Regions from separate parts of the Paenibacillus baimaensis genome, predicted to be linked through region 2. Evidence: riboswitches for the same ligand, from Rfam matches in the RefSeq annotation. Region 2 holds a riboswitch; each other region holds the start of a gene.
The links. Region 2 has a riboswitch for cobalamin ahead of OB236_RS01705 (ABC transporter substrate-binding protein). Riboswitches for the same ligand answer to the same signal wherever they lie in the genome.

Region 1 (7,516 bases), on a different contig from region 2:
ACGTGAGGATGCATAAATCGTAAAACAAAGTAAATTTTCCAGCTTGATCATTTCTTCATTCTCTGACATTATGAATCACTCCTTCTCGCAGATCACAGCTATTATTTATCGTTATTATACTCCATAGTATAGCTCAATTTAACAATCTTTCAAAATTTAATTGCACACAACTTAATTAAGGATTGGAAATTGCTGTTATCCGCTATTTCACCCTTGGGAAGACACAGCCATCAGGAGCTTAAATTCCTCAATCGTACGTGGAGGGGTAACATCCTTACGGATGGATTCGGGCAAAGCCTGCCACAGCTCCAGCAGCAGCGGCAGTTCGAGACTGAGTGACTGAATCCGCTCTTCATGCTGAAATAGCTCATGCGGTGTGCCTTGCATTACACATTGTCCATGATCCATAACCAGAATCCAATCCGCCCATGAATAAGCCAGATTCATATCATGTGTGGCCATCACGATCGTAATGCCGTTCTCATGAATCCGATCCAATTCCTCGACCAGCTGCTGCTCGGACAAACGATCCAGATACGCTGTAGGTTCATCCAACATCAGCAGCTCAGGCTCAAGCACAAGTACTCCGGCAAGCGCTACCCGTTTCTTCTGGCCCAAGCTCAAATGGTGAATCGGCTTGTCCGCCAGATGCTCCAGACCCATAGCCGTCAGCATACGACGGGTTCGCAGCGCGATTTCCTGTTCAGCCATCCCGGCGTTGCGCAAACCATAGGATATATCTTCAAACGGCGTGCTCAGAATCAACTGCTGCTCGGGGTCCTGAAACACAAGACCGATCTGCTGGCGAAGTTTTTTGAGAGCCTCCGGACGATACGATAGCGGAGTATCATGCCACCGCATTTCTCCGACCACAGGACGGTGTATACCAATCGCCTGAAGGAAAAAAGTTGATTTACCGGAGCCATTATGGCCGCAAATGGCAGTTTTCTTATGCTTGGGTATACTCATCTTCAGTCCCTGAAGAGCTTCCGTATCCGTACCGGGATACCTGTAATGTACATCTCTTGCTTCTAAGATCGATTTCATTACTGTTACCTCCATCGAATCCAACACTCCAGCCCTAATAAGAGGCTTACTCCGATCCAGCTTTCCAACCAGTAACGAGGCGCAACGGGCTTAGCCATATAAGGAGCCATCCGAATCTCATCCGTAAAACCCCGGGCTATCAGGCCATGGGACAGTGCTCTATACCTCTGCATAGTCTTGCCAAACAAGCGAACGATTAAAATCGCCGTGTCGTTCAGCCTGCCGCGGAACCCGGACTGACCGCCTCTCGCTTTTTGGGCTGTATACATGTGCTGCGCCGTTTCTGACAGCAGGAAAAGAAAACGGTACATAATCAGCATAATTTCCAATACCAATGTGGGCATTCTCAGCTTGTTCATCACCTGAAACAACTCGGACATCGGCGTTGTCAGCATCACAAAGGTAAGACAGGAAAGACAAGCAACGACTCTTGCAAATAAATAGCCCGCTTGATGCAAGCCTGCTTCCGTCATATAACATGTCCAATTCATAAATGTAAAAAGCACTTGATTCGTGCTTACTGCCGCTATCGAATCTCTGGACTGCGTTCCGATCTCGATCACAATGGCAGGCAGGCTGGTCACATAAAATAAACAAGGAAGCCCTATCAGCAGGATATAGGATTTAAAAGGGATTCGGGCATAAAAAACAGTCCATACGAGCATCCAGCCTGCAAGGCAGAGCTGTACAACGGGATGCGACAAATATGCGCCTACGAACAGAACGGCCGCAAAACCGCATTTCCACGCAGGAGACACGGACCGCAGCCGATTCTTATAGGATAGTGTATCAATCAGCTTGATCATTGTTTATTCGGCTTAACCGATTTACCCTTGAACCAGCCGATCGCATAGCCGATGAAGCCTGCACCAATTGCCGCCTGAAGTGCGAAGAGCATGCTTTCCGTTTCGGGAGGAGGTTCGACAAGCGATGAGAACCACGGCTTATAGCCAGGATGAAGCTCTGCGATGATCTGTTCGGCAGCATCGTCCGCTCCGCCAAATTCACCATTGACCAGAATCAGCGGAAGAACCGCCAACAGCACTACAGCTGTCAGCATAAGTATATTTTTAGTACGACTTGTCATGGCTGCTTAACTCCTTTCATTTTGCGTTGAAGAATGGACAGCTCCTCAGAGCTGTAGGCCTGCAGCCAGTTCCAAATCAATACCGTGAGCAGACCTTCACTGATAGCCAGAGGAATTTGGGTGATCGCAAACACACCGCCGAACTTGATGAACGAAGCCAGGAAGCCGCCATTTTCCGCAGGAAAAGCCAACGCCAATTGAATCGAGGTTACCACATAAGTGGACAGATCGGCACATGCAGCTGCCGAGAATATGGCCAGCTTTTGCTTGCCTGTTGTGTTCATCAGCCATTTATAAATGACATAACCTACCATTGGTCCTGCAACCGCCATGGAGAAGGCATTTGCTCCAAGTGTTGTCAAACCGCCGTGTGCCAGCAGCAGCGCTTGAAACAACAGTACGATAGATCCGAGCACGCTCATTGGCAGAGGTCCGAACATCACGGCACCCAAGCCTGTCCCCGTTGGATGCGAGCTGCTTCCCGTTACCGAAGGGATCTTAAGAGCTGACAGCACGAAAGTAAAAGCACCCGCCAGACCCAGCATAATTTTCAACTCCGGTGTTTCCTTGTTGATTTTGACCAAGGCGCGTAATCCGAGTATGAAAAAGGGAATAAACACAACCCACCAGAACACAGCCCAGCCCAGTGGCAGGAACCCCTCCATAATGTGCATCGCATAGGCAGATTGAGGCTCGTTAACAACAAAATACAAGGTAAAGGCCACAACCACTAATAAGGCTCGAAACATCTTTTTTGCTTTCATTCTCTAAATCCTCTCTTTCCCATAATAGGCGAAACAAAAAAACCAATCCTTTAGAATTGGTCATGGGTACATCACAATATAAAACAGGATCCTGCGGGATCGCCGTTTCATCGTTTGTACACCACTCCTTTCCGCGAAGGCTGTCGGGTGATTAAATTAGGTAGGTCTCCTGGCTTTCGGATCTTCGTTTTCTTCCGTCTTCCCCGATACATTACCGAGTGACCTGCATGAAAAAAAACTCCCCGAATACAGTGGCGGGACCGCTCGGGAGTTGCACCCGATTCCCTGTTACCCCTTATTGTCTAATGGGCACCTAATTCATGTATGCTTTTGATTTGCTGTTGAGTACCTTATATTCGATATCGACAACGATTTTCCTGTTCCGTAGCATAAATTTATAAAAACATGACACAATCAGACCGTACAAAAGCATCTGTAGTCGTGTCATTAAATGATTGACATCGAGTGTAACCATTTGTAAAATTAAAAATGCCAAGTCAAGAGATCGGTTTAATCCGTTTCATGAGAAAGGAAGTTAGCAATTCATGTTTTTTTTGCGTTCGCTTATCATTTGCTGCTATCTTATGACCGCTTATTGGGCATCTATCCATTTTCCTTCATTAAAGATGGTATTTTATCCAACGCTCGGCGCATTCAGCTTCTTGTTCATACACCGAATAGGCCAGCTCAAAGATGTTGTACGCATCATTATCGGAGCTATCATTGCAGTATCGCTCGGAAGCTTCTTTTATACAATTAATACCGGGGCCGTCTCATTTTTTGCAACTGCAATTGTAACGATATCGTTGATCCAAGTGTTCAAATGGAATGCCGCTCCCATATTAGCGGTTTCGTTCATTCCTTACTTCGCCCATCCTGACAGTCTATGGGCACTGCCCATAGCTGTGTTGGCTTCGCTGGCAGGTCTGCTCATCCCGCTCTGGCTGATTAGCAGATTGGAGCAGTTCACATGGCTTATCCGCTTTAATGAGGCTGCAGAGCAGCTGCGTCTTAAAGCTTTAACTGTAACCCGAATCCTTAAGGAACCACCTGCCACGGAGATCATCCAGAAATCGAGAAACTAAAGCAGTACCATTTTCCAACAAATACCTACATCCTGTCCTGCTCAGATAAGCCAGATGGGATGTTTGTGATTTCACTGCCCAACTGAGTCCTGAGCATCCCATCCAAGGCTGTGATGGAAGTACAAAAAGACCGACGGGGTTTACCCGCCGATCCCAATTCTTCTATTTTATTATTGCTCGCCCGCTGCAATTGCAGCAAGTCGCTCCTGAATCCGTTCTGTGCAAACACCACCATGATACGTAATGACGGTCTCAATATCATAATCGAGCAGCTTGGCGACCGAGCTGAGTGCCTGCTCCATATCGGGTGTAAATGCTTTGTTAGGCGGCATCAGCACACCATCCTGTGAGGTCAAGGCGTCGCCGGATATCAAGGTTTTACTTGGCTTGTGATAAAGGCTGATATGATCCGGTGTATGACCCGGGGTGAAAATCACTTGAATCCCCCCGCAATAAGGAAGCTCATCACCATCCTGAAGCGCCACATCAACCTTGGAAGGCGGCACAAGAACACCTCTTTTTATGATGGGTACTTCCCCTAATAGGTAAGGCTTGGTCAATTCATGTGCGAAAACCTCAATCTGTCCCTCTGAAGCCGAGAGCAGCTCAGGCAGACTGCCGATATGATCCAAATCCTGATGAGTAATAATGATTTTTGTAAGCTTGTCAAAGGGAACCGCTTCCTGAGCAAGTGAAGCCCGAATCACCTCCAGCTGACCGGGAATTCCTGTATCCACAAGAATGCCATCGTTCTCATCCCATAGTAATGCAGCATGAACGGCAAACGTATGTTCACCTGCTTGCATCGACCACTGTACAGCTTTAATTCCTGAGCCTGCTGCCATGTCCTGCACCTCCATCATCGTATTGATTTGAACAGCTTCTCCAATGGAGCACCATCGACTGTCTACCTTGTTCCCATGGCTTCCGCGTGAGTACTGATTATTTAATGTTAACCTAGAGCGGATGCGGAGGCAAATGTGTATCATTCTCCTGATCGCCCTACAGGGTCGGAAAAGGAAAGGCATCCTCCGTATGGGCCGCCCACTGCAGTAAACGCTGATGCAGCGGCTCCCTTATGTGATGATAACGACGAATATGCGCCAAATTAACCTGCTCATAAGGGTCATCGTTCAAGTTAAACAGCAGCCATGGCTGCTGCTCCAGCACTACATATTTCCATCTGTCACGTGTTACAATCCCCCGGAAGGGCCGATCCATGCCATCGCGCACATTGGATGGAACGACCAGACTCAAATAGGCGCTGTCAGGAGCCTCCTGCTGCTTTCTATGGACACGTCCCGTTACGATTCCCGAATAATCGTAGCCTTCCATCCCTCCAGGTGTCGGTATCCCGCACAAGCCAAGCGTCGTCGGAGCGATATCGACATGGTTGATGAGTGCATCTGTCACTGCAGAAACACCTGGCAGTCTATCTGGTCCTCCTATAATAAAAGGGATACGAATCGCTTCCTCCCAAGGACAGCTTTTGCGGAATTGTCCATGCGAACCGTGCATGTCCCCGTGATCACTGAAAAACACAATGTAGGTATGCTCCTTAATTCCCAAACGATCCAGCGCTTCGCGGATTCTACCCAGGTTCCAATCCAGTCTCTCGACAGCCGCATAGTAGCCGGACAGCTCCCGTCCCGCCTGCTCACGCACCCATCCGACGTCCGGAACATTTGGACGAAACAGGATACTGTTAGCTGGATGCCTTCGCAAGTCTTCTGCTGGAGCCTCGTAAGGAGAATGCGGGGGCTGGACGGATAATGCCGCGAAGAAAGGCTTTTCATCGTCTGTGCGTGTACGTTTCTCGATCCAGTTGATCAATAAATCCGTTAGTCCATCCGTTTCGTAGCCTGGTACCCGGAACGATTCCGTGGTACTGTCCTCACGGTCCGTATGCACCCAGCAATCAAAAGGCTTGTTGTTATTTTCATAGGCAAACCAATCCTCAAAGCCGCCTCGGCGGTGATTAGGAATGATTCTAAGTGAATCTTTGGACGGTTCCTCCACGGATTCCGCGTTCCCTTGATTTCGTCCAGCTAAATGCCATTTGCCAATCCAGCAGGTGCGATACCCGTTCGCCTTAAGCGAGTGTGCAATCGTAGGGATACTTTCCGGCAGCCCATCATGATTTCCCCTGATGCCGGATCTGTGGGGATAAATGCCGGTCAGCAGCGCACCACGAAAAGGTGTACACCAAGGTGTTCCCGCAACAGCACTGTTGAAATGAACACCCTCCTGTGCAAGCCTATCGATCTCTGGTGTACGTACATTCGGATCTTTGTTCAAGCCCAATGCCTGAGCCCTTAGCTGATCGCCAAATATCCACAATACGTTCGGTTTCTTCAAGTAAACTTCCCCACCTCTACAGCGGATTCGCTTCGTTTATTTATGACACATGTGCGTTTTTATTTGCACGCCTGCTTGAGCTTCTTTAACCATTTGGAGGCAACCCCGGGAAGCTCGGAAGCAAGATTCCGCCGTTCGCCCGGATCGGCTTCCAGATCATACAGCTCCTGCAGATCGTTATAATTTTCAATATATTTATATTTCTTGTCGCCAATCATACGACCGTTCAGCAGCTCACTGATTTGGTAGGACTTGTGTTCGTCCGTCTTCCCGTTCAGCAAAGGAAGCAGTGATTTGCCATCAAGGGCGTTCCTGCTGTAATCCAACTCGGCCCAATCGAGAAAGGTCGGATGCAGATCCGTTAATTCGACCAGAGCGTCGCTTACCTCACCCTGACGTGAGGACCGTGGGTCTGCGATAATAAGCGGTACCCGCAGCGCACCTTCATAGAACACCGTCTTGAGGAACATGCCATGATCGCCCAGCATTTCTCCGTGATCCGCGCAAAACACGACGATTGTATTGTCCGTGAATCCACGCTGGTCAATCCGCTCCAGCAGCTCCCCGACGCAATCGTCGATAAGCTGGATGGCACCTGCATAGTGCTGCTTGACCTTTTGCAGCGCGTGCTCTGTCATATTACCTGATTGGCGCTGCACGCGTTCGGCAATCCATGATGGCTTGCCCTCAGCTTGGCCTTCACTGTCAGACGAATACACATTGTCTGCGTATCGATCCACATAAGCAGCAGGCGCATCCCATGGATTGTGCGGACCGACGAAGCTGACGAACAGATGCCATGGCGCATCATCAGGCACTTGCTCCACAAATTTGCAGGCCTGACACCCGATATAGCTGTCATGGAAATGCTCTGGGGGCAGGCGGGTAGCTTCTGTATGCCATACCGGTTGACCCGCACGTGACCTGCGCTCTTCCAAAAACGTTACCAGCAGACCCTGCTGCTGCAAATACGACTGGTATGGACCGGCTATTCGAAATTCTCGCAGCTTGCCCTTATCAGCTGCATTCGGCTTGGAGGCACTGGCAGCAGCGGATCTGGAAGCATCTGCTTCGCCAGACTTGGAAGCATTTCCTTTGCCCTCCGTTTCGTGCGGGTCCGTAAAACCAAAGTGATACAGCAATGGCAGATCTCCGTCCAGGCCGTAGTAATGATC
Region 2 (7,516 bases):
AACCAAAGTGCATTTGAAAGACTGGTCTCGGACTTAAAAGGTCCACTCATCATGCCCGTTCAATCGATTGTTATCAACGGTACCAACAATACGGATGCAACACTCTATTTGTATCCCGTTCCCAATAACGGCACGAAGCCGTATGAGGTTATTATTTATGTGATTAATGGGGCAGAGATCAAAAAAACAGTCGGAGGCGCACTGAAGCAATTCGAGGGCATGGCGGTTGTGATTGATAAGCAGGGTCAGCCTATCGTGTCCGTATCCAGTGAAGCCGTCGGGAGTCTCGATTCGGCACAGCTTCTGGCCCACCTTCCAGATCAGCCTTCAGCCTCGGTTCAGACCGTTCGTTTATCGGAGGGGAGCTACTCCTCGGTCCGACTCGATTCCAGCGTTGTGCCGTGGTCGTATTATGTCGTGATGCCGACGGAACAATTTCTCAATCGGGTACGCCATACACAAATGATTTTCTATGTGACCATTCTTACGACCTTGCTGCTCGGTATCGTGCTATCCTACATGCTGGCTACACATAACTATAAGCCGATCAAACGGCTGCTGGAATCTCTCCGTAATAAAGGTACAAGTGATTCTTACCAAGGCAAAGACGAGCTGGGATGGATCTCCAGAACGATAGAGGATATGAGCATTGAAAACAGCGGTCTGCGTTCACGGCTGCGGACGAAGTCGGCGATGATTAAGGAGAAGCTGCTCTCCGATCTGTTGAAGGGCAACGTGAAATCGAAGGCAGATATCGCAGAGCTATTGGATACAGCAGGCATGAAGCTGGGAGATGATCATTTTGCCGTGCTGTTGTTCATCATTGATGATTATCGGCGGTTCGAGGAAACGAATACGACTATTATTCAAAATCTGCTCAAATACAGCATTATTAATGTAGCGGAAGAGATTTCGCTTGAAGCCGGATACGGGTATGGAATCGATATGACAGAAAATAACGGTGTCGTGGTGCTGGTCGGAATGGAGCAGATGGTTGATCCCTTGCACATGATAACGGAGGTAGCAGAGAAAACGAGACAATTTTTCGAGCAGAGCTTTCCTTTTACGGTGACGGTAGGGGTCAGTGATATTTTTGAGGATGCGCTTGCTATTCCTAAATATTTCAGGCAATCGTATGAATCGGCCCAATACCGGTTTATGAAGGGACACAATTGTGTGATTCAATACCAGGACCTTCCTTCCCCAACTTCGTTGTCTCAGCCTATGCATGAATTTGAGGAACAGCTTGTTAAAGCACTAAAGCAGGGGAGTAAAGAAGGGGCCATCCGTGCCATTCATGACGAGATGATTGAAATTCGCAGGTATGATCTTGCGGTTTCTTTTGTGCAAAGCATCTGTTTTCGCTTATTCGATGGGGTAGTCAAGCAGCTGGAGGAGATCAACCTGCCGCTTAATCACGAAGGGGAGAGGGAAAAGGTTGCACTGCGTGCCTTTGAATTTGAGACGTTGGATGAGTTTGAGCGAGCCTTTGTGAGGTTTTGCGGTCGGCTGGCCGATGACATTTCTATGAAAAAGGAAAGCAAAAACTTTGAGCTGCGCGACAAGCTGTCTACGTACATTCATGATAATTACATGGACGGTACGCTCAGTCTGAGTAAAATCGCAGAGCAGTTCTCGCTATCGCCCTCCTATTTGTCCCGTTATTTCAAGAATCAGATGGGGATTGGCATCAGTGAATATGTAGACGAGCTTCGAATGGAAAAGGCGAAGGAACTATTGCAAACGAACAACTGGACGGTAAAAGAGGTGACAGAGCAGGTTGGTTACGCTGATCAGACTTATTTTATCCGTAAGTTTAAGAAAAGGGAGGGGATTACGCCTCAGCAATACAAGCTTTTGTCAACAACCGGGGAGCCAGCCGGCAGCAACTCCGATCCCACATGATTATGGTAAGAGTCAGGTCGGCTTCGTATATAGCTGGCCTATTTGCTGTTTCTTAAATACTTGTACACCTTCCATTGATTAATAGAGAATAGTAGTGTATATTCTTAATAGTAACAATTACATATTATGTGAATAGGTGCTCTGTATCGCAATCTCGCTCAGAGCTTAATAGGGAAGTTCGGTGAAAAACCGATGCGGTCCCGCCACTGTAACAGAGGAGTCAAAGCGTAAATGCCACTGATCGCAAGATCGGGAAGGTGCTTGTCGACTATGAATCTGGAGCCAGGAGACCTGCCTATTCGACAGACACTGCTTAACCTACGGAAGATAGGAAGGTGTTAAAGACAGCCATCGTTAGCAATAGCCTATACGATCACGGGCATCGTTTACCTTTGTACGGCAGAGGTGAACGATGTCTTTTTTGTATCTGTATCTGTATCTGTATGTAATGAAAATAGGTAACTACTAAATGAGAGAAGGTTTAAGAAACATGATAAGCAAGTTGTACCAGCAAACACGACAATATGCAAAGATAGGACTGTTAAGCGCCGGCATGGCAATCGCTTTATGGGGCTGCAGCAGTCCGAGCCCGCAAACGGCGGAGCAGCCACCGGCAGCACCCAGCCAAGTACAGCCAACTGAGGTCGTATTGGCGGCTCCACGCGACCTGGCTCCGGGTCCACAGGATGCTTATTACACGAGCACAATTCTCTATGTATGGGAACCGCTGATTACAGCAGGCGAAGACGGTAAGCCTGCGCCTAAGCTCGCTGCTTCCTGGAAAATGTCGGAGGACGGCAAAGAGTGGACGTTCCAGCTTCGCCCTAATGTAACTTTTCATGATGGAGAAAAGCTGAATGCCGATGCAGTTATCGCCAATTTTAACCGTTATAAGCTTGCCAGTCCCAAAAGCTCACCCTTTTATACACTGGACATTAAAAGCTCGTACCCCGGTTTAAAAGAGGTAACCAAGGTTGACGACATGTCGTTTAAGCTGAGCTTCGAGACGCCGCAGCCAACCCTGTTGTATTCGATGGTTAACTTCTCCAGTCCGATCTACAGTCCCAAAAATTTTAACGAAAAAGGTGATTTTAACGGATTGCCGCAAGGGACAGGACCTTTCAAGCTGATCAAGCACGAGAAGGATCAATATGCGCTGCTGGAAGCTTATGATGGATATTATGGCGATAAAGCCAAAACGAAGACGATTCGCGTCCGTGTTATTCCCGACCCGGATACAAGATTGTCGGCTCTAAAATCAGGTGAAATTATGGGTGTTATGGATTTGGGTGCAATTCCTCCTGCCTTGGCCAAGGAGCTGTTGAAGGACAAGCAGTTTGAGGTTTCAGTAGCGAAATCGACGATTTCCCACTACCTGCACCCGAACGGCAAAAAGCCGCCTTTTGACAATCCAAAGCTGCGGCAAGCGATTTCGCTGGCGATTGATCGCCAACAATTGGTGAAGGAGCTTTATTTGGGCTACCCTACCGCTACGGTTAATTTCCTGAATGTAACGTCTCCTTTCTATAAGGATTTTAAAGTGGACTATAATTTGGCGGAAGCCAATAAATTAGCTGCTGAAGCGCTTGGCGGCAAACGTGAAAAGGTCGATTTGATCGTACCGACCTATGGGCTGGACCGTTATCCTTATAAAGCGCAGGCCGAGCTGCTGCAGGCGGTATTCAAGGAGCTTTCCCTTGATGTGGACATCCGTATTCTGGATGGCGCTGCATTCAAGGAAGCACAGAGTAAGGGCGAATATAATCTGGCTTTGGCCACACAAGGACTTCCCAACGGAGATCCGTTCACACTGTTCACCAATTATTTGGGCAGTACAGGTTCAAGCAACAAGAGCTATAGTCTGGGCTACAAAAATGACCGTGTGGATCAATTGCTTAAAGAGGCTAAGGATGCGCTTGGCATGGATGAGAGAGCCAAGATTTATAATGAGCTGCAAGCTTTGGCGGTACAGGACTTGCCAACAATTCCGCTGTTCAATGATGCCAGCCTGATTGCTTACAACAAGAAGATTAAAGGCTATCAAGCGACGATTTATGGCACTACTCTGCCGCAATTGGAATGGGCTAAGTAGCATGCTATATGTGTTCCGCCGAATAACGGCCGCTATTCCTGTGCTGATCGGTATATCGCTGATTGCTTTTATGCTGAATCTGGTCTCTCCCGGCGATCCTGCTGTAGAGGCGCTGAGCTTAAGCGGAATTAAAGAGCCTACCGAGCAGGAGGTTGCAGTGAAGCGGGAGGAGCTTGGGTTGAACGACCCGATCCCCGTTCAATATGGACGATGGCTTAACAGAGCTGTACAAGGCGATCTGGGCACCTCCTACATGACGAAGGATTCGGTAAGCGGTGAGATTATTCGCCGTCTGCCTGTCACACTTTCTGTAGCTCTGCTTGCTGTTGTGTTGGCGGTCGGTACAGGGATTCCGGCAGGCATGCTGATGGCCTTAAAGAAAAACGGCTGGATTGACCATGCTGGACGTGCCGCTGCCATGCTGCTGGTATCGATTCCCGGCTTTTGGATGGCCATCCTGCTGATTACGTTATTTTCGGAAAAGCTCCATCTGCTGCCGACCAGTGGATACGGTACATGGAAGCATCTGGTCATGCCGGCGATTGTGCTTGCTTCAGGAACGAGCGCCGTATTGATGCGGTTAACACGGTCTACCTTGCTGGAAACGATGAACCACAACTATATATTGACGGCAAGGGCCAAAGGGCTGCGTGAAGGAAATATCGTCACCTGGCATGCGCTTCGCAATGCGTTAATCCCGTTAGTTACCGTAATCGGTACGTATTTTGGCGCGATCATGGGCGGTTCTGTCATTGTGGAGGTCATCTTCGCTTTGCCTGGAATCGGCAGATTTGCGATTGAGGGGATTCTGCGCAGGGATTACCCGGTCATTCAAGGGTATGTCGTGTTCACCGGGTTTGTCTATGTCGTATTTAATTTGCTTACGGATTTTTCATATTTGATTATTCATCCGCAGATGAGGCTGGGAGGAAAGCTGAAGTGACCTTAAAACCTGACAGCACAGCATCCCGAAGTCATGCCTCAGCTGCATCCAGCTTCTCCGTGATGAGGAGTCGGCTGTCTGCCATTGTCAGCACGCTGTCTCCACTTGGTATCGCTGCGGTTCTTATTCTATTCACGATCCTGACAGCGAGCATTCTTGCACCGTGGATTGCTCCGTATGACCCGAATCAGATCGATATGTCTGAGCGGCTTGCACCGCTGTCCTTCAGTCATTGGCTTGGTACGGATACACTGGGCAGGGATGTGTTCAGTCGTATTTTGTATGGCGGGCGGATTTCTATTGTGCTGGCCCTTGTAGTGACGATTGCCACAATGCTGATCGGGCTTATTATCGGGACGATAGCGGGATATTTTGGCGGTTGGTTGGATGATTGTATTCAGATCGGTATCAGCATTTTCCAGGGCTTGCCTGGACTGAGCTTTATGATCGCGATAGCGGGTACGCTTGGGCCGGGTGTCAACAGCTTGTTTATTGCGCTAGTCGTCACTTCCTGGGCGGATTTTTCCCGAGTCGTGCGTGGCGAAGTGATGAAGATACGTGAGGAATCATATGTCGAGGGCATTCGGGCAATGGGTGGAAAGCATGGCTACATTGTGCTTAAGCATGTAGTACCGAATATGATAGGTCCCATTATTGTACTGTTTACCGTGAGGATTGGGCGGGTGATTCTGTCTATTGCATCCTTAAGCTTCCTCGGCTTGGGGCTGCAGCCGCCATCTCCGGACTGGGGAGTTATGGTGAACGATGCGAGACCCTACTTCCGCAGTTATTTTCATCTGATTGTTGCCCCTGGACTGTGTATTGCGCTAGTTTCTTTGGCGATTAACTGCTTGGGTGACGTATTCAGAGATGTTTTCGATACAAAGGCAGAAAAAGATAAATTCTGGGTTTCCTGATGGTGACAGGGTAGCGGTACTGGCGGCGTCGGAAGCTCGGGGTAGCAGAAGGAGGAGGGAGACGTATCAGTACGCTTTTATCGATTGAACAGGTATCCGTCGGGTTTCAGACAGCGGTCGGTACAGTCAGGGCAGTGGATAATGTTACCCTGGAGCTGCAGCAGGGACAAATTCTCGGTCTGATCGGGGAAACAGGCAGCGGTAAATCGGTACTGGGGCTCTCAATTCCCGGTCTGCTGCCATATAATGCATCCATAGCGGGAGCGATTCATTACAAGGGACGTAATTTACTGGATTTGGATTCGGAGCGTATGCGCAAGCTGCGTGGAACGGAAATTGCCTTCATCCCGCAAAATCCTGCTTCTTCCTTGAACCCCGTCATGCGAATAGGCCGACAAATGATCGAAGCGATCAAGGGTCGTGGATCACGGGCAAGCAAGCGTGAGCATGCGCTGCGTCTGCTGCAGGAGCTGCAGCTGCCAGATCCTGAGCACAAGCTGCGGCAGTATCCTTTTCAGTTGAGCGGCGGTATGAAGCAGCGAATTCTCGCAGCAATGGGGGCAGCAGGCAGCCCGTCGCTCCTGATTGCCGATGAGCCAACCAAAGGACTGGACGCTTTGGTACGCTATCAGATGGTTGAGCTATTGCGGAGGACTGCCAAGCATACGGGAGCGGGCATGCTCGTCATTACCCATGATCTGCAGGTAGCCAAGTCGTTATGTGATGTAGTTGCTGTCATGTACGCCGGACAAGTGGTCGAGATGGGTGCTGCGCGGGAGCTGTTTCAACAGCCGCAGCACCCGTATACGCAAGGCTTGCTGCGTTCGATGCCCGTTCATGGGATGGTGCCGATTCCGGGCTCAAGCCCCGGACTTTCGGATGTACTGCCGGGCTGCAGATTTTATCCGCGCTGCTCGATAGGTGTTCCATCTTGCAACAACAGTATTCCTGAGCTGGTCACGTTACAATCGGGCAAGGTGAGGTGTTGGTTACATGATCCGAGTGGAGGGCTTGTGCAAGACGTTCACTAGCGGCTGGCTGCGTCGAAGAAGGGTGGAGGCCGTAAAGGACGTTTCTTTTTCCATAGCCAAAGGAGAGACTTTGGGCCTGGTTGGGGAGAGCGGCTGCGGTAAATCGACCTTATCACGGCTAATGGTCAAGCTGCTGCCTGCCGATCAAGGCCGTATATATATGGAAGATCAAGATATTACGAATTATACAATGACGCAAATGCTTCCGCTGCGAAGGCAGATGCAAATTATATTTCAGCATCCTGACTCTGCACTCAACCCCCGCCAAACGATGCAGCAAAGTTTGATCGAGCCGCTGCTGCTGCATCGTTTGATGGGCAAGGACGAAGCCCTGCATAAAGCTGTAGAGCTGCTGGAGCTTGTAGGCTTGGGCAGCGATATGCTGATTCGCTATCCGCATCAGATCAGTGGTGGACAAATTCAACGGGTCGTGATTGCCAGAGCCTTGACTTTGAATCCGAGGTTTCTTGTATTGGATGAGCCAACCTCGATGCTTGATGTATCTGTGCAAGCGCAAGTAATGGAGGTGCTGCAGCAGGTGCAAAGTCAATTCGAGATGGCGTATTTGTTCATTTCTCATGATCTGGAGCTCGTTGCCCATGTCTGTCAGCATATGGTCATTATGCAT
Region 3 (7,516 bases), on a different contig from region 2:
AACAGAATAGGGGTGAGAATTGAAGCAGGGATAACAATAATAAGGCCAAATATGATCCCGGATAAGACACCGACAGCAATAGAGTTCTTACGAGGATGTAAGCCTAGCTGTTTGATCGCCTCATCAAGAGGTACTTTTTGAATAAACAAAAAGTCAATTAACGGTACAAACAGCAGCCAGCTGTAAAATAACACAAATGTTATCGGAACGCTATGCATCAGCTGCAGCCCAAGCCCAATCGTAACAGTCGGTACGATCAATAATACCCATATCCCCATCAGAACCTCACCCAATCTCTCATTATCTACTTATACTATTAATAGTAGTTAATGGATCAGGTTTCAGTAAGTACTAACTTGTACTAGTACCGAGACTGATGAATCGAGAGGGGACTATGATCAACGATTATTAATTTCTTTGCACGCCTTCGGGGCCTAATCCTGTAGGGACAAAACGATCTTTAAAGCTGTACACCATATGCTCTTGCAGGATGTTGCCTTGAAGCAAATGTTCGCGTACCATCGCTCTACCGCTTTCCGGTGTCATGTCCTTGTACCATACGCCTTCCGGATATACGGTAACCACACAAGCATCCTGGCAGCGTCCATTACAGCGTGTTCTTGTGGTATGGATAAAACGATCAGCACCTTGTGCAGCTATTTCTGCCCGGATGGCCAAGGTGACTTCTTCCCCCTGATGCTTCATGCAGCTCCCGCCGTTGCAAATTAGCACATGATGCTGCGTTTCGGATAAATTCCAGGTTGCCATGCTTTCACCGCTTTCTAGTAAATTCTACTGATTAAATTGAGGAAAGGTAGGCGTATCGGCGAGCAGCTTGCGTGTATAGGCATGCTTGGGTTCGCTAATTAATCGTATCGCCGTAGTATCCTCGACAATCGTGCCCTTCTCAATGACGAGCACACGTTCACATAGCTCGGATACGACGGCTATATCATGGGAAATAAATAAGTAGCTGACCTGCTGCGAAAGATGAAGTTGCTTGAGCAGTACGAGCATTTGCGCTTGAATCGACACATCCAGGGCCGATAATGGCTCATCCAATATAAGCAGCTTCGGCTTTAATGCTAGCGCACGGGCTATGCATACCCGCTGGCATTGTCCAGTGCTCAGCTCGTCTGGATAGCGGTTCAAATACCGTTCGTCTAAACCAACCTCCAGCAAAAGCTGAACAATCCGCGCCTCGGTAGCAGAGCCATAATTTCGTAACGGCTCGGCGATGCTGCGTCTTACTGTCCAACGCGGGTTCAAGCTGGTTCGGGGATCTTGAAACACAATCTGAATGTCTTGTCTCCATGAGCTTCGAGCGCTCCATTTTAACAAGGACTGATCATTCCATAGTATATCGCCACCACTTGGTTTATCAAGACCCATTATGCATTTGGCGATGGTGCTTTTCCCTGATCCGGACATGCCGATCAATCCGACAATCTCTCCCTGTGCTATCGCAAAATCAATAGCATGTAGCACTTGCTTGCTGCGATAGGCCTTTTGCAAATTTTTTACTTGCAGCATGAAGGATCTCCTTTCGCCATAACCGGGCTGTGCTGCGGGATAAACAGACGAGGAATAGATGCCAGCAGCAGCTTGGTGTAGGTTTCTTGGGGCTGCGTAAAAATCGATTTCACATCATTCATTTCAATCAAACGGCCTTGATGCATCACGCCAATACGGTCTGCGACCTGGGCAACGAGCCTAAGATCATGAGATACAAAGATCATCGCAGCGCCACTGCTTTGCTGCAGTTTTTTGAGCAGTGCCATAATCTTGGCCTGTGTACTTACATCGAGCGCTGTTGTAGGTTCATCGGCAATAATGATTTGTGGATCATTGATCATAGCCATGGCTATGACGACCCGCTGCCGCATACCCCCACTAAGCTGATGAGGATACATGGCATAAACCTCTGGTGCAAGCTCGGTTTTGGACAGCATATCGATAACTTTATTCTTCATCTCGACTCGTCCTAATGCAGGGTTGTGTTGATGATAAATCAGACATTCCAGCAGTTGGTCACCGATCGTCAATGTTGGATTGAGGGTATCCATCGGGTCTTGTGTAATATAGGTTAGCCGCTTGCCGCGGATCATCCGCCAATCCTCCCATTGCCAGTCAGACGTACTTTCTCCCAGAATGGCGAGGCTGCCGTCCGATTGTTGGAGTGGGTGTCTCAGAAGTCCCATGATGGTCAACGCCAGTGTGCTTTTGCCAGAGCCGCTTTCTCCGACCAAGCCTAAACATTCTCCTGGATATAGCTCCAGGTTGATCGACTGTAAAATCGGCTGCGACTTTTGACGTTTACGAGTGCTGAGCACTTCCACACTGATGTTGCTGACGATAAGCAGCGGTTCTTTACCCGCAGTTGCTTGCTGATATCCAATGGCTGCGGCTGCAGCCGATTCCATGTTCGCTGCCCTTTGGCTGCTTGAGCTTTCGGTGAGCTTCCTGCTCCTTCGGTTTCTTTTCTTGAATAGCAGCGGAACGTGAAGTGTTCTTGGCTCCAATGCATCCTTAACCGTGTCACCCAAATAATTAGTCGCCAGCACCATAACGAAAATCATTGTACCTGGAGCTAGAAATAACCAAGGCGCTTCCTCCAGGTAAGCTCGGCCTTCATTTAACATAGCACCCCATTCCGGCTGTGGCGGACGAATCCCGAGGCCAAGAAATGATAAGGAAGCGATACTTAGAATGACATATCCAATATCCAGCGTTATGAGCACCAGAATTGGTCCGATAATGGCTCCCAGTATATGAGTGAGCATGATTTTCCAAGCCGGTGTCCCTGAACAGCGTGCTGCCTGAATATAACCATCCTGCTTCACCATCAGCACATAGCTGCGGAAAATCCGTGCATAAGAAGGCCAGGATACGGCGGCTACCGCGATCATCAAGCCCGTTAATCCTGGACCCATCAGCGCTGCAATAGCTATCGCCAGTACCAAGGTTGGAAACGAAAGCAGTACATCCATGAAGCGGGTCAGTATTTGATCGACCCAGCCTCCCAAATATCCTGCTGTTACGCCAATTACTAGACTAAGTGAAATGATTAGGCCGACAGCCATGAAGGAAGCCGTTAAGGAAGCAGAGCCTCCATAGATCAACCGTGTGAACACATCTCTGCCGAAATTATCGGTACCCAAAAGATGTTCACCCGAGGGTGGCATAAACACTTGTGCATAATCGACCTTGACCGGATCATGGCTTGTGAATACGGGTGCGCCCAATGAGAGTATGATCACCACAACGATGAATAGCAGCAAAATCAAGGCAATCGGGTCCTTTACTATCGTTGACCGCAGCTGTCTGAGCATTCGCTTATCCATGGGTTCCCTCCTCTATCCGCACACGGGGATCGATCCAGCGGTATATGATATCTATCAGCACATTGATCATGACATAGGTAACAGCCATAAGTAAGGCGAATGCCTGAATAACGGGATAATCCCTTCCGTTGATGGCATCGACCACATAACGTCCGATACCCGGCCATGAAAAAACAGTTTCAATAATAACAGCTCCTCCGAGCAGACCGCCGATGATCATGCCGAAAGAGGTAATAACGGGAATCAGCGCATTGCGCAGGGCATGCTTGTATACGATGACAGAGCGAGGCAGTCCTTTGGCCTCTGCCAGCACCATATAGCGTTTGGAAAACACCTCCAATAAAGAGGTGCGCAGCAATCGGGAGGTCGTTGCAGCCAGCCCTGTTCCGAGCGTTAAAGCAGGGAGGACCAAATGCTGCCAAGAGCCTCTTCCAAGTGTGGGAAACCAACCGAGCAGATAGGAAAGGCAATAAACCAATACCAATCCGAGAAAAAAATTCGGAACGGATACGCCCATTAACGCGATAAAACGGGTGATATGGTCGGTAGGACGCCGATGAAATACGGCACCGGCTATCCCAGAAGGTAAAGCTATGACGAGCATGACTACCAATGCTGCGCCTGCCAGCTCCAAGGTTGCCGGAATCCGTACCCAAAGCTCTTCTGTAATGGGTGTACGGCTGCGAAAGGAGGTTCCCAGATTACCGGAAACGATCTCCTTCAGCCATGTCAAATATTGAACCGCAAAAGGCTGATCAAGCCCCAGCTGCTTGCGCAGGATAGCGGCATCGACATCCAGATCAGTCACGGTTGCCCCGGGATCAAACATCGTCAGCAAAATCATCTGCGCAGGGTCACCTGGAATAAAACGTAATAACGAAAATATGAGCAGAGTGACACCGAGAAGTACAGGAATGGTGACCGCTATACGAATGAGCAGATATTTGAAAATACTCATTTGCTGATGTACATTTCCGGTACAATCTTCGTTCTCAGGTTCTCATCTATGCCTTTCACCTTGTTGTTGTAGGCCGAGCCCCAGCTTGCCGAGTTATACATATATACGATTGCGGTTTCATCCAGTACGATCTTCTGAACTTGATTCGCCAGCTCATTTTGCTTGTTGGTATCAAATTCAGCTGACAGCTGATCGATCAGCTTGTCCACCTCAGGATTGCTGTATCCACCATAATTGCTGACAATGCCACTCCGGTAGTACGATTTCAATTGGCCTCCGATATCTCCGGTTACACTGCCGCAGGAGCAGTAGGTAGCCATCTCGAAATTGCCGTCAAGCATTAACTGATTCGAAGCTGTTGTTTCAACAGGTGCAATTTCAATATTAACGCCGACAGCCTTTAACTGGCTTTGCAAAGCTACAGCAGTTGGCTGAAAGAACGAGTAAGTCAGCAGCTTGAACTGCAGCTTTTGACCATCCTTGGTACGAACACCGTCTGCTCCGGCTTTCCAGCCTGCTTCTTCAAGCAGCTGCGCTGCCTTGGCACGGTCGGATTCCGGCCCTTTGTCCAGTGCATACGGAAGTCCCTTCGGGAAGTGGCCTGTCACGGGCTCCGCAAATCCACGGCTCACACCGTCAATGAGCTCTTTGCGATCCAAGGCCAGGCTTATAGCCAAGCGAACCTTGGGGTCTTGAAAAGCGGGAACCTTTTTAATGTTCAGCCATAAATTGCGCGTTGAGCCCGGAGGGTACAGCACATTGAATTTTTTATCCTTTTCATAGGCAATCCGTTGTTCAACCTCCACATTCATATCGGCGTCAGTATCTCCGCTTTTCATAGCGAGCAGGCGACCTTGACCATCGGAACCCAGCCTTGCCTCGACACGCTGAAGCTTCGGCTTCGTGCCCCAATATGTGGGAACGGCTTCGGCAATCAGCAGCTCGCCGGGAATAAATTGCGTGGGTTTCATAAATCCGGTTAAATCGGCTTCTTTATTAAACTTATCGCCAAGACGATCCGCCTCAGCCGCATTATGGATTGCAAATCCGGTAAGCTTGAAAATAAAAGCCGGGTCAGGCTTAGGTGTTTTGAACTGAATGTGCAATGCATCCTTGACGATGAACTCCACGCCGCCGATCTGTGAGGAAGCCCGCTTGTTCAGCTTCTGATGGCGTTCGAGCGCTGCTTTGACTGCTGCCGCATCCATCACTGCTCCGCTCCAAAACTTCACATTAGGCTGCAGCTCCATTTCCCAAAGGGTAGGCTCTACGTTTTTCCATGACTTGGCCAGCCATGGACGTAAGGTCGCATCATCATTGAGCATGACCAATGGCTCGGCAATCCCGTCCGACGTAATTCGTTGTGCATCTACATTAGTTGGATCCAACGAGCGGGGCATATTCAAGGTAACATATTTCAGCACCTGCTGATCGGCCATCGCGGAGCTTGTACCTGCTGCGGCATTGTTAGCACCTGTACCTGAACTAGCCGAGTTTGTAGCCGTGCTGCAAGCGGATAATGCGATGAGTAAAGTCAAAACGAATGTGAACCAACTAGTTTTCTTTAAATAAATCAACATCTTGTTTGTCTCCTCCTGTGTTCCTTCTCATAATTGTATTTCCTGTGCCACCTTGTTAAAGCCGGAACATCGTATACAATGCAAAAAAGACATCGTTACCCTATAACAAGAAAAAGGTAAAGATGCCCATAGTTTTATTGTATGAAACTTTTGGCCGTCCTTAACACCTCCCTATCCTTCGTAGGTAAAAGCAGTGTTGTCAGAACTGGCAGGTCTCCTGGCTTCGGGATCATGATCATCAACGGCCTTCCCAATCTTAACCTTGCTAAGATCAGTGGCATTATCGTTGAGGACTTCTCCGTTACAGTGGCGGGACCGCGTCGGCATTGCACCGAACTTCCCTTTTAAGCTTCAGCTTGCTGAAGCACCTGTTCCCACAAATATTCAATTATCAACCTTGATCATAAACAATATTAATATCTTATGCAATACAAATATCGAGTAAGTGAAATAAAAATTGCAGCTGTCATTATCGTTATGGTTTTGGAATTATCGGTTTGTACAACCATTAATAGTGCATACAAGCAGCTCCATTTAAATCGGATAGCGAAGTCTAAAAATTCGGACAAACGATGACAAACTTGTATTGACAACTTGCCGGGTAAGAGTATAAAATTTAAATAATATGGTCAGACCATAATACTGTTGTTGAAATCCAAACTATATCCAAGGGTGGAAGAAGATACAAGACAGGAGGAAAACGATGATCGGCACGGCTGTACCGTATATCGAACGCAATGGACTGAAATTATCACGATATATGCTGGGTACTGCACAATTGGGACTGGGCAGCTATGGAATTAACAATCGCCTCGGTACTGTGGATGGGAGCGCCTTACTTGAATATTGCGAGCATACAGGTATTAATTGTTATGACACAGCTCATGAGTATGGAGATGCAGAACTGAAGCTGGGTCGCTTTTTCATAGGTAAACAACCGCCGTTTATAGCATCAAAGCTGAAGGTTGATCTTCATCACACCTCCGAGCTGGAGCTGGAGCGTCAGATGGTGCAGACGACCGAACGAATTATTTGCCGTCTGAAGGTCGATTCTTTGTCTGCATTAATGATTCATGATCCTGTTATGCTGCAAGTATACGGAGACAAGGTGAACCGTATACTACACAAGCTGCAGAAGGAGGGTTTCATTCAAAGAGCCGGCATATCGTTTGGAGCCGATCCTGTCGAGCAGTATGCCTACAGCGCCGGATTGGTGCAGGATGATATATTTGACATGGTGCAGCTTCCTCTTAACTTGTTTGACAGACGAATGGTTCATTGCGGCGCGCTCGATGATTTTACCAGCAGGGGGAAATGGATAGTCGTTCGAAGTGTGTTTTTGCAGGGTCTGTTTTTTCTGGAGAAGGATGCGCTGCCAGAGGCCATTCAAGCTGATGGGAGCATTCTGCTTGAGACTCTTCACAGGCTGGCACTGGAGGAAGGCATATCCGTCGCAGAGCTTGCTATGAGCTATGTTCGCGATTTGGAGAATGTTCATTGTCTGGTTATCGGTGCGGAAACTCCTGAGCAAATCCAGCATAACCTGGAGCTTTTGAACCGTCCCGCTCTTTCCGAACGGACACGAGAGCGTGTTGAGCAAGCTTTTGCTGATATTCCTCGCCAATTTGTTGATC

Region 1: linked by a shared signal. The riboswitch ahead of OB236_RS02875 (energy-coupling factor ABC transporter permease) and the one ahead of OB236_RS01705 (ABC transporter substrate-binding protein) in region 2 are both predicted to bind cobalamin.
Region 3: linked by a shared signal. The riboswitch ahead of OB236_RS17020 (ABC transporter substrate-binding protein) and the one ahead of OB236_RS01705 (ABC transporter substrate-binding protein) in region 2 are both predicted to bind cobalamin.

The regions. Positions count from the first base shown of each region.
Region 1 is NZ_JAOQIO010000007.1:254,720-262,235, forward strand. It holds gene OB236_RS02855 (MarR family winged helix-turn-helix transcriptional regulator) at 1-69, opposite strand, end outside; gene OB236_RS02860 (energy-coupling factor ABC transporter ATP-binding protein) at 208-1,047, opposite strand; gene cbiQ (cobalt ECF transporter T component CbiQ) at 1,053-1,853, opposite strand; gene OB236_RS02870 (energy-coupling factor ABC transporter substrate-binding protein) at 1,850-2,134, opposite strand; gene OB236_RS02875 (energy-coupling factor ABC transporter permease) at 2,131-2,898, opposite strand; cobalamin riboswitch at 3,041-3,230, opposite strand; gene OB236_RS02880 (hypothetical protein) at 3,444-3,983, shown strand; gene OB236_RS02885 (MBL fold metallo-hydrolase) at 4,154-4,828, opposite strand; gene OB236_RS02890 (sulfatase family protein) at 4,986-6,341, opposite strand; gene OB236_RS02895 (sulfatase family protein) at 6,401-7,516, opposite strand, start outside.
Region 2 is NZ_JAOQIO010000006.1:116,946-124,461, reverse strand. It holds gene OB236_RS01710 (AraC family transcriptional regulator) at 1-1,905, shown strand, start outside; cobalamin riboswitch at 2,023-2,218, shown strand; gene OB236_RS01705 (ABC transporter substrate-binding protein) at 2,396-3,997, shown strand; gene nikB (nickel ABC transporter permease) at 3,999-4,940, shown strand; gene OB236_RS01695 (ABC transporter permease) at 4,937-5,857, shown strand; gene OB236_RS01690 (ABC transporter ATP-binding protein) at 5,992-6,888, shown strand; gene OB236_RS01685 (ATP-binding cassette domain-containing protein) at 6,851-7,516, shown strand, end outside.
Region 3 is NZ_JAOQIO010000069.1:25,551-33,066, forward strand. It holds gene OB236_RS16995 (CPBP family intramembrane glutamic endopeptidase) at 1-278, opposite strand, end outside; gene OB236_RS17000 ((2Fe-2S) ferredoxin domain-containing protein) at 409-768, opposite strand; gene OB236_RS17005 (ABC transporter ATP-binding protein) at 793-1,533, opposite strand; gene nikC (nickel transporter permease) at 1,521-3,344, opposite strand; gene nikB (nickel ABC transporter permease) at 3,337-4,302, opposite strand; gene OB236_RS17020 (ABC transporter substrate-binding protein) at 4,299-5,882, opposite strand; cobalamin riboswitch at 6,073-6,269, opposite strand; gene OB236_RS17025 (aldo/keto reductase) at 6,586-7,516, shown strand, end outside.